2 linked regions of the Azospirillum brasilense genome follow. The protein of the gene in region 2 binds, or shares a complex with, the protein of the main gene of each other region. Links are inferred from orthologs where the notes say so. Each region holds a gene or a part of one and is shown on either strand. Other genes may lie near its edges.

What was found.
Region 1: the proteins of paoA (region 2) and H1Q64_RS18835 are in contact, whole or in part, in a crystal structure (PDB 5G5G), measured with the Escherichia coli proteins. The link is inferred for Azospirillum brasilense from one-to-one orthologs.

What each region holds. Positions count from the first base shown.
Region 1 is NZ_CP059450.1:1,185,000-1,189,897, reverse strand. What follows is about bases 1,206-4,243. They hold H1Q64_RS18835 (xanthine dehydrogenase family protein molybdopterin-binding subunit), read right to left. Parts: upstream 3,844-4,243; coding sequence 1,567-3,843; downstream 1,206-1,566. Other genes in these bases: H1Q64_RS18830 (FAD binding domain-containing protein), read right to left, coding at 3,840-4,243; ahpF (alkyl hydroperoxide reductase subunit F), read left to right, coding at 1,206-1,445. Also shown: more of ahpF, read left to right, coding at 1-1,205; more of H1Q64_RS18830, read right to left, coding at 4,244-4,838; H1Q64_RS18825 ((2Fe-2S)-binding protein), read right to left, coding at 4,835-4,898. UniProt on the Escherichia coli protein: Oxidizes aldehydes to the corresponding carboxylic acids with a preference for aromatic aldehydes. It might play a role in the detoxification of aldehydes to avoid cell damage.
Region 2 is NZ_CP059450.1:1,891,086-1,896,557, reverse strand. The notes cover bases 953-3,934. They hold paoA (aldehyde dehydrogenase iron-sulfur subunit PaoA), read right to left. Parts: upstream 2,795-3,934; coding sequence 2,111-2,794; downstream 953-2,110. Other genes in these bases: H1Q64_RS21990 (LysR family transcriptional regulator), read left to right, coding at 3,108-3,934; H1Q64_RS22000 (FAD binding domain-containing protein), read right to left, coding at 1,164-2,114. Also shown: more of H1Q64_RS21990, read left to right, coding at 3,935-4,046; H1Q64_RS33995 (hypothetical protein), read right to left, coding at 4,069-4,938; H1Q64_RS21980 (CaiB/BaiF CoA transferase family protein), read left to right, coding at 5,029-5,472. UniProt on the Escherichia coli protein: Oxidizes aldehydes to the corresponding carboxylic acids with a preference for aromatic aldehydes. It might play a role in the detoxification of aldehydes to avoid cell damage.

The DNA of each region.
Region 1 (4,898 bases), 710 kb from region 2 along the record:
TGTCGGACAAGATCACCTTCGTCCGCAGCGACGACGACGCGCGCAAGCCTTCCTTCGCGATCAAGCGCACCGGCACCGACGTCGGCATCCGCTTCGCCGGCCTGCCGATGGGCCATGAATTCAATTCCCTCATCCTCGCCCTGCTGCAGGTCGGCGGCCACCCCTCCAAGGAGTCGGCGGAGGTCATCGAGCAGGTGAAGGCGCTGGATGGTGAGTACAGCTTCGAGACCTACTTCTCGCTGTCCTGCCAGAACTGCCCCGACGTGGTGCAGGCCCTGAACCTGATGAGCGTTCTGAACCCGCGGATCAAGCATGTCGCCATCGACGGCGCGCTGTTCCAGCAGGAGGTCGAATCGCGCAAGATCATGGCCGTCCCGTCGATCTTCCTGAACGGCGAGCCGTTCGGCCAGGGCCGCATGGGGCTGGAGCAGATCCTCGCCAAGATCGACACCGGCGCCTCGCAGCGCGACGCGGAGAAGATCAAGGCCAAGGACGCCTTCGACGTGCTGGTGATCGGCGGCGGCCCGGCCGGCGCCGCGGCGGCGATCTACGCGGCCCGCAAGGGCATCCGCACCGGCGTCGCGGCGGAACGCTTCGGCGGTCAGGTGCTCGACACCATGGCCATTGAGAACTTCATCTCGGTCTCCCACACCGAGGGCCCGAAGCTGGCCACCGCGCTGGAGCAGCACGTCAAGGAGTATGAGGTCGACGTGATGAACCTGCAGCGGGCGGAGAAGCTGATCCCCGCCTCGGAGCCGGGCGGCCTGATCGAGGTCCGGCTCGCCAACGGGGCCTCGCTGAAGTCGAAGACGGTGATCCTGTCCACCGGCGCCCGCTGGCGCCAGATGGGCGTCCCCGGCGAGGACGAGTACCGGAACAAGGGCGTGGCCTACTGCCCGCATTGCGACGGCCCGCTGTTCAAGGGCAAGCGCGTGTCGGTCATCGGCGGCGGCAACTCCGGCGTCGAGGCGGCGATCGATCTGGCCGGCATCGTCGCCGAGGTGACGCTGATCGAGTTCGACAGCCAGCTCCGCGCTGACGAGGTGCTCCAGCGCAAGCTGCGCAGCCTGCCCAACGTGCGCGTCATCACCTCGGGCCTGACGACCGAGGTGCATGGCGACGGCACCAAGGTGACCGGCCTCAGCTACAAGAACCGCAACACCGGCGAGGTGCACCGGATCGATCTGGAAGGCATCTTCGTGCAGATCGGCCTCGTGCCCAACACCGAGTGGCTGAAGGGGTCTGTGGCGCTGAGCCCGCGCGGGGAGATCGAGGTGGACGCCCGCGGCCAGACCTCCATCCCCGGCGTGTTCGCGGCGGGCGACGCGACGACGGTGCCCTACAAGCAGATTATCATCGCCATGGGCGAGGGCTCGAAGGCCGCCCTGTCGGCCTTTGATTACCTGATCCGCATGGCGCCGGTCGAGGCTGTCGCTGCGGCGTAAGGAAGTGGTGGCGTAGGGCCCCCCTCCCGGCCTCCCCCCGCTGCGCAGGGGGAGGAGAAAAGCCCTCCCCTGCGAAGCGGGGGAGGGTTGGGTGGGGGCCCGTCGCAACCACCCGCCCTCGTCAGCGAAGACCCGCCAGCACCTTGTCCAGCGTGATCGGGAAGTCGCGCACGCGCACGCCGGTCGCGTGATGGATGGCGTTGGCGATGGCGGCGGGAACGCCGACGATGCCGATCTCGCCGACTCCCTTGGCGCCCAGCGCGTTGACCATGTCGTCATGCTCCTCGACGAACAGTACGTCGATCTCCGGCACGTCGGCGTTCACCGGGACATGGTACTCCGCGTAGTCGTGGTTCATCACGCGGCCAAGCCGGTGATCGGTGAAGGCCTCCTCCTCCAGCCCCATGCCGATGCCCCAGACCACGGCGCCCTGAATCTGGCTGCGCGCCGTCTTGGGGTTGATGATGCGGCCGGCGGCGATGGCGCTGACCACGCGCGATACCCGGATGGTGCCGAGATCCTCGTCCACCCGGACCTCCACGAAGACCGCGGAATGGGTGGCGAAGGTGTGCCGCGCCCGCGCCAGCAGATAGGGCAGGGCGCGCGCCTCCTCCTCGATGGACAGGGTGCCGGAGCCGCGCATCACCTCGGTGATGGACAGCCGCCGCGCCCGGTCGTCCCGGACGATGAGATGGCCGTCGGCGAAGAGAACGTCCGCCTCCGCCACGCCCTTCAGCGGGCTGTCGTCCAGCTTCCCGGCCAGCGTGATCAGCTGTGACCGCACCCGGTCGCACACCGCCTTCACCGCCGACCCGACGGTGGAGACGGTCCAGGACCCGCCCTCGATGGGGGCGGTGGGAAGCGAGGAATCGCCCAGGCAGAAGGTCACCTCCTCGATCGGCAGGCCCAGCACGTCGGCGGCGATCTGCGTCATGACGGTGTAGGTGCCGGTGCCGATGTCGGCGGTGGCGCTGGACACCACCAGCTTGCCGTCGACGCCCAGGACCGCCTTGGCGGCGGCCTGCCCCTGCATGGCGTCCCATACGCCCGCCGCCATGCCCCAGCCGATCAGTTCGCGCCCCTCGCGCATGGAGCGCGGCGCGGGGCTGCGCTTCGCCCAGCCGAACCGCTCCGCCCCGTGCTGGAAGCAGGCGCGCAGTTCCTTGCTGGAGAAGGGGTTTCCGGTGTTGGGGTCGGTCTCCGCGTAGTTCTTCAGGCGAAGCTCCACCGGGTCCATGCCGAGCTTGCAGGCCAGCTCGTCCATGGCGATCTCCAGGGCCGGGACGCCGGTCGCAGCCCCTGGCGCGCGCTGGTCCAGCGGCGTGTGCACGTCCAGCCGGGTCAGCTTGTAGTCCAGCCGGACGTTGTCGCAGGCGTACTGCTGGCCCGACCAGTTGACGACGATCTCCACATAGTTCTCGTTTTGGGAGCTTTCCTGCACCGCCTCGTGGATCAGCGCCCGCAGCGTGCCGTCGCGGTCGGCGCCCAGCGCCACCCGCTGGATGGTTTCGGGCCGGTGGCCGAAGCTGAACATCTGCGGGCGCGACAGCTCCACCCGGACGGAGCGTTTCAACTGCGTCGCCGCCAGCATGGCCATGAAGAGCTGGTGCTGCGGCCGCAAGCCGGAGCCGAAGGCGCCGCCGACGAAGGGCGACATCACCCGCACCGCGGATTTGGCCAGGCCGAAGACGTTGCAGACATAGGTGTGGCAGTTCTGAGCGCCCTGGGTCTTGTCGTGGACGGTCAGCGTGCCGTCGTCGTGGTGCAGGACGGTGGTGGCGTGCATCTCCATCGGGTTGTGGTATTCCGCCGCCTGGGTGAACTCCGCGTCCACTTGGACGGGCGAGTCCAGGAAGGCTTGCTCCGGGTTGCCGCGGGGCTTCGGCGGGGGCTCGAAGCCGCCCTTGTCCTTGCCGGGGGTGAAGCTGTTCGCGCGGTTGGCGCGCAGGTCGGTCTGGTGGGGAGCCGCCTCATACTCGATGTGGACGAGGCGGGCGGCGTAGCGGGCCAGCTCGAAGCTCTCGGCGATCACCAGCGCCACCGGCTGGAGCGCGTGGTGGATTTCCGCGTCGTAGAGCGGGCGGAAGGGCGCTCCCTTGGGCGCGTCGTCGTCCTTCCATTTGCGGTCGAACCAGGCGAGGCTCGGCCGGTTCTCGTGGGTGAAGACGTGGATGACGCCGGGCAGAGCCAGCGCTGCTGCCGTGTCGATGCGGGTGATTCGCCCGCGCGCGATGGCGCTGGAGACGATGCAGCCGTGGGCAAGGTCCGGCAAGGTGAACTCGGCGGCGTAATGGGCGTCGCCGGTCACCTTCTTGCGCCCGTCCACCCGGCTGACGGGCTTGCCGATGGGGCCGTTGGGCTCCGTCAGGAAGCCGGGGATGCTGGGAATGGCGATCATGGACGGGGCGCTCCCTTGCGCTCGGCGGCTTCGGTCAGGGCACGGACGATGGCGCGCTCGGCCAGTTCGATCTTGAAGCTGTTGTGCTCGTGCCCCTTGGCGTCGCGCAGCAGAACACGCGCGGCGGCGCGGAACCGGTCGGGCGTGGCGGGCTTCCCGACGAGGGCGGTTTCCGCCTCCGGGTCGCGCCAGGGCTTGTGGGCGACCCCGCCCAGCGCCAGGCGGGCCTCGCGGACGGTGCCCCCATCCATCTCCAGCCCCGCCGCGACCGACACCAGCGCGAAGGCGTAGGAGGCGCGGTCGCGGATCTTCAGATAGGTCGAATGCTCGGCGAAGCCCCTGGCCGGCAGGTCGATGGCCGTGATGAGGTCGCCCGGCCGCAGGACCGTGTCGATCTCCGGGCGGTCCCCGGGCAGGCGGTGGAACTCGGCGAAGGGGATGCTGCGCTCACCCTCCGGCCCGGTCACCTGGACCACCGCTTCGAGCGCTGCCAGTGCGACGCAGAGGTCGGAGGGGTGGACGGCGATGCAATGGTCGCTGGCGCCCAGGATGGCGTGGATGCGGTTCACCCCGCCGATCGCGCCGCAGCCCGACCCCGGCTCCCGTTTGTTGCAGGGGGTGGCGGTGTCATAGAAGTAGTAGCAGCGGGTCCGCTGCAGCAGGTTGCCGCCGTTGGTCGCCATGTTGCGGAGCTGCGCCGAGGCTCCCGCGAGAATCGCCTTGGACAGCATGGGGTAGCGGGTCTGCACGCGCTCGTCATAGGCGGTGTCGGCGTTGCGCGCCAACGCGCCCAGCCGCAGTCCGCCCTCCGCCGTCTCCTCGATCCGGTCCAGCGGCAGGCGCGAGATGTCGACCAGCCCTTCCGGCCGCAGCACATCGGCCTTCATCAGGTCGAGCAGATTGGTCCCCCCGGCGACGAAGGCCGTCCCGGAGGCGCCGGCCCGCCCGATCGCGTCCGCCGCGCTGTCGGCGCGGGCGTAGGTGAAGGATCTCATGGCGCGCCCTCCGCCTTCGGGGCGGCGGTGGCCATGGCCTGCCGGATCGCCGCGACGATG
Region 2 (5,472 bases):
GTCGGTCTCTGGGTGTCGTTGCGGATGCGGAACTCCACCGGGTCCATGCCCAGCTTCTCCGCCATCTCGTCCATGGCGACCTCCAGCGCCATCATCCCCGACGCCTCGCCCGGCGCTCGCATGGCGTTGCCCTCGGGCAGGTCGAGCGTGGCGATGCGGTTGCCGATCAGGCGGTTCGCCCCGGCGTAGAGCAGCCGCGTCTGGTCGGTCGCCGTCTCCTCCGAGCCGCCGGGCAGGTTGCCCGACCAGCTCTCATGGGCGATGGCGGTGATCGTGCCGTCCGGCGTGGCGCCGATGCGGACGCGCTGGATAGTGGCGGGGCGGTGCGTGGTGTTGTTCATCATCAGGGGCCGCGACAGCCCGACCTTGACCGGCCGCCCGGCCTCCCGCGCGCCAAGCGCCGCCAGCAGCGCGTCGGCGCGCAGGAACAGCTTCCCGCCGAAACCCCCACCGATGAAGGGAGAGATGACGCGCACCTTGTCCTTCGGCATCTTCAGCGTCGCCGACAGGTCGGTGACCATCCAGTCGATCATCTGGTTGGAGGTCCACACGGTCAGCCGGTCGCCCTCCCAGGCGGCGATGGTCGCGTGCGGCTCCATCATCGCGTGGCTCTCGTCCGGCGTGGTGTAGGTCTCGTCGAGTTTCACAGGAGCCGCCGCGAAGGCGCCCGCGAAATCACCCACGACGGAATCGCCGTCCTTGGTCTTCTCCGCCTTGTCCTTGGCCGCGGCCAGATCATAGGCGCCGTCCGCGGCGGTGTAGTCGATGCGCACCAGCCCCGCCGCGGTGCGCGCCTGCTCGAAGGTCTCCGCCACCACCAGGGCGACGGCCTGCTGGTAATGCTCGATCTCCGGCCCGCCGAGCAGGGTCGCGGCGTTGCGCTTGCCCTTGTCGAGGGAGCCGGCGTTCTCCGCCGTGACGATGGCGACGACGCCGGGGGCCTTCCGCGCCGCCTCCAGGTCCATGGACGCGATGCGCCCCTTGGCTATGCCCGATCCGATGACCCAGCCATAGGCGACGTTCGGCGCCACGTCGTGCCATTCATAGGCGTAGGTGGCCTTTCCCGTCGTCTTCAGCGGGCCGTCGATGCGGTCGGTCGGCTTGCCCACCACCTTCAGCTGGTCGATCGGGTTGGTGGTCGCGGGAGTGTCGAACTTCATGTCTCACCCTTTCGCTTCGGCCAGCACCGAGGCGAGCGTCCGCTCGACCAGGGTCAGCTTGAATGCGTTGTCGTGCGTCGGCTTCGCATCGGCCAGCAGCCCGGCGGTGACCGCCTTGGCGCCGCGCGGCATCTCGGCCTCGGCGGCCTCGACGCGCCAGGGCTTGTGCGCCACGCCGCCCAGCGCCACCCGGCCGCCGCCGTCGCGCTGCACCACCACCGCGACGGAGACCAGCGCGAAGGCGTAGGACGCGCGGTCACGCACCTTGCGGTAGACGTGGGTGCCGCCGACCGGCTTGGGCAACGTCACCGCGGTGATGAGTTCGCCGGGCACCAGCGCCGTCTCGATGTGCGGCGTGTCGCCGGGCAGCCGGTGGAACTCCGCGATGGGAATCGTCCGCGTTGTCCCGTCGGCCCGCACCGTCTCCACCGTGGCGTCCAGCGCGCGCATGGCGACGGCCATGTCGCTGGGGTGGGTGGCGATGCAGGCGTCGCTCGACCCGACCACGGCGAGTTGCCGGCTGTAGCCGCCGATGGCGGCGCAGCCGCTGCCGGGCTGGCGTTTGTTGCAGGGCTGGTTGGTGTCGTAGAAGTAGGGGCAGCGCGTGCGCTGGAGCAGGTTGCCCGCCGTCGTCGCCTTGTTGCGCAGCTGGCCCGACGCCCCGGCGAGCAGGGCGCGCGACAGCACGCCGTAATCGCGCCGCACCCGTTGGTCGGCGGCCAGCGCCGTGTTGCGCACCAGCGCGCCGATGCGCAGCCCGCCGTCCGGCGTCGCTTCCAGCGTGTCGAGCTTCAGCCCGTTGACGTCGATCAGATGGGCCGGCGTCTCGATCTCAAGCTTCATCAGGTCGAGCAGGTTGGTGCCGCCCGCGATGAACTTGGCGCCCGGCCGGCGCTCGACCGCGGCGGCGGCGGCGGCGGGGGAGTCCGCCCGCTCGTAGGTGAAGGGTCTCATGCCTCCCTCCGTGCGACGTCCGAGATCGCATCGACGATGTTGGAATAGGCGCCGCAGCGACAGATGTTGCCACTCATCCGCTCCCGGTACTCGTCCACGGTGGCCTGCGGCGCCGCGGTCAGGTCGGCGGTGACGTGGCTGGGCACGCCGGCCTTGATCTCGTCCAGCATCGCCACCGCCGAACAGATCTGGCCCGGCGTGCAGTAGCCGCACTGGTAGCCGTCATGCTCTACGAAGGCGGCCTGCATGGGGTGCAGCTTGCCGGGCAGGCCCAGCCCTTCGATGGTGGTGACGCTGCCGCCCTCGTGCATCACGGCGAGCGTCAGGCAGGAGTTAATGCGCTGCCCGTCCACGATGACCGTGCAGGCCCCGCACTGGCCGTGGTCGCAGCCCTTCTTGGTGCCGGTGAGGTGAAGATGCTCGCGCAGCGCGTCGAGCAGCGTCGTCCGCGTGTCGAGTTCGAGGTCGCGGCGCTGCCCGTTCACGGTGAAGGTGACCTTGGACAGAACGGGCGACAGGGACGGCGCGTCGGCTCCGGTCGCGGGGGGTGGCATGGCGGTCTCTCCAACGGTGGCCGCCCGCGCCGGCGCCCGGAACGGCGTCGCCGTCAGCGCGGCGGTGGCGGCGGTCCCAAGCAGGAGGCCGCGCCGCGTCATGTCGAGGTCGCCGGAATGGTGCATCGGTGAAATCCTCTTCCCTTCCTGGCTGTAATCCCGGCCCCGCGGGGCGGGGCGCAGGCGTGCGGACGGCTCATCCGCTTGTGCGGATGGGGAAAAGCTAGGCCGTGCCGGTCCGTGGATTACCCGCCGGTCTCTGATAAGTCTTATGAAACGGATCAATGGAACGCAGCGGCCCTGCAGATGGTTGAACCGGGTTTGCCCGGCGCTTTCCTCATCCACTTGCCTTGATCCGCTTGCAGCGCACCGACATGATTGGCCGAGGCGGGGGATTGTCGATCCCGCAGGCAAAGGGCTGGGCAAAGGAAGGTGAGCGTTGGATCTGCGTCAGTTGCGGTATTTCATCGGCATCGTCGATGAAGGCTCCTTCACGGCCGCGGCTCAGAAGCTGAACGTCGCCCAACCGGCTCTCAGCCACAACATCCGCAATCTGGAGGCGGGCCTCGGAGTCAAGCTGCTGACCCGCGGCGTCCACGGGGTCAAGCCGACCGCCGCCGGCACCCGGCTGTACGAGCATGCGGAGATCATCCTGCGCCACGTCGCCCAGGCGACCGAACAGGTGCGCAACTGCTCGGGCACGCCGAGCGGGCTGGTAACCGTCGGCTTCACCTCGTCGGTGGCGCTGGTGGCGGCGGTTCCCCTGGTCCAGGCGGTCCGCGCCGAGCTGCCGCAGGTGTCGCTGCGGGTGGTCGAATCCTTCAGCGGAACGATCCTGGAATGGCTGAACGACGACCGGCTGGATTTCGGCTGCATCTACGACGTGACGCGGTCCCGCACCCTGCTGGCCGAATCGCTGGTGGGCGAGGACCTCTACCTGATCGGGCCGCCGGGCGGTGACGATGGCGAGATCGCCTTCGACGAGCTGGCCGGCAAGGACCTGATCCTGCCGAGCCGCCCGCACAACCTGCGCGACCGCATCGAACGGGTGGCGCGCGAGACCTGCACCATCGTCACCGTGGCGGTGGAGATCAACGGGCTCCCCCAGATCAAGGCGCTGGTCGCCAAGGGGGTGGGCTATTCGGTCCTGCCGATCTCGGCGGTGATGGAGGAATGGCGGGCGGGCCAGGTCTCCGCCCGGCTGATCGTTTCGCCATCCCTGCGCCGCTCGGTCCATCTCTGCCGGCCCCGCGGCGCCCCGGTGACCGAAGCCGCGGCGGCGGTGCGCGAGACCTTCCTGCGGGTGGTGCGCGATCTGGTCGGCGGCGGCGACTGGCCCGGCACCCTCCTGCTGGACGAGGAAGCGGCGGCGTCCTAGCACACGGACGAAGACATGGGATTCACACCGTGCCGGCGGCGGACCGCTGATGTTCCGGGTACCAGGATGTGAACTTGATCGCGCCGACGAGCGCCAGCACGGTCGCGACGATGCCGAAGCGAGGCGGAAGATCGGGCCGGTAGAGCAGGACGATGTCCGCGATCACCAGCACGAGGAACGCCAGAGCCCACACGCCCGTGATCACGTAATTGGTGTGGATGAAGCGCGGGCTGTCCCAGAATTCATGGGCAACCTGCTCCCGCGCATACTGCAGCGTGAAGGGGCGCCGCAGCGCGATGGAGATCAGCACGATCAGCAAGAGCCCGGCATCGACGAGCAGCCGGACCCCCATGACGGACCAAGTCGGTCCGCCTGCCACGGCGTAGAACGCCAACCCACCGAACAGCAGCACCGTGCCGACTTCAAGGATTTTCGGTGTCCTGCCGGGGCTCATCCAGTCGCGCAGCAGCATGGTGGCTGAAACGAGAGCACCGGCGATGAGTCCCTCCACGGGCCCGACCAGTCGGTCGAGGACGGCGAAGGCAATGAAGGGCGCGAAGGCCAGGAGAATTCCCATCACGTCTCCTTTCCAGCCGAGGGGTCGGCCCATCGGAAGGCTGCGGACGCCGAACGAGACACGTCGTCGAAGCTGAACCGTCGCATCGACGACGACAAGGAGGCTGCCCGCATAGGTGGATGGGAATTGCGAGTATGACCGCCCCAACCAAACGACTGGTGCACGGCCCCATTCAAAAGGTTCGGGGAGCCGGTCGATTTTTGCGGGGATGTCCTCGACCTTGGCGGCAAAGGCCGGATCGCTGCAACGCTTGACGGCGCGCAGGCGATGGGGCTGACGACGATTGGCCTCATAGCGCTTCGTTATGCGATGCATGCCCCATCTGTATTGGATCGGGGCCGGTCCGGCTGTTTACCATCGCGGCCACGGACGATTGGCCCTGGCTTACAGCGGAGACTTTGCACGATGACTTTACCCCTGTCAGGACGGCTCGTCGTCTCGCTGGAGCAGGCGGTGGCGGCGCCGCTCTGCACGTCGCGCCTCGCCGACGCCGGGGCGCGAGTCATCAAGATCGAACGGCCGGAGGGCGACTTCGCCCGCGGCTACGACGCCGTCGTCCACGGGCAGAGTTCCTATTTCGTCTGGCTCAACCGCGGCAAGGAATCGGTCGTCCTCGACATAAAGACGCCCGAGGACGCCGAGCTGCTGGAGCGGCTGATCGCCCGCGCCGACGTCTTCGTGCAGAATCTGGCGCCGGGCGCGGCGGAGCGGGCCGGTTTCGGGTCGGACGCCCTGCGGCGGCGCCATCCCCGGCTGATCACCTGCGACATCTCCGGTTATGGCGACGACGGCCCCTACCGCGACATGAAGGCCTACGACCTGCTGGTGCAGAGCGAGACCGGGCTGGCC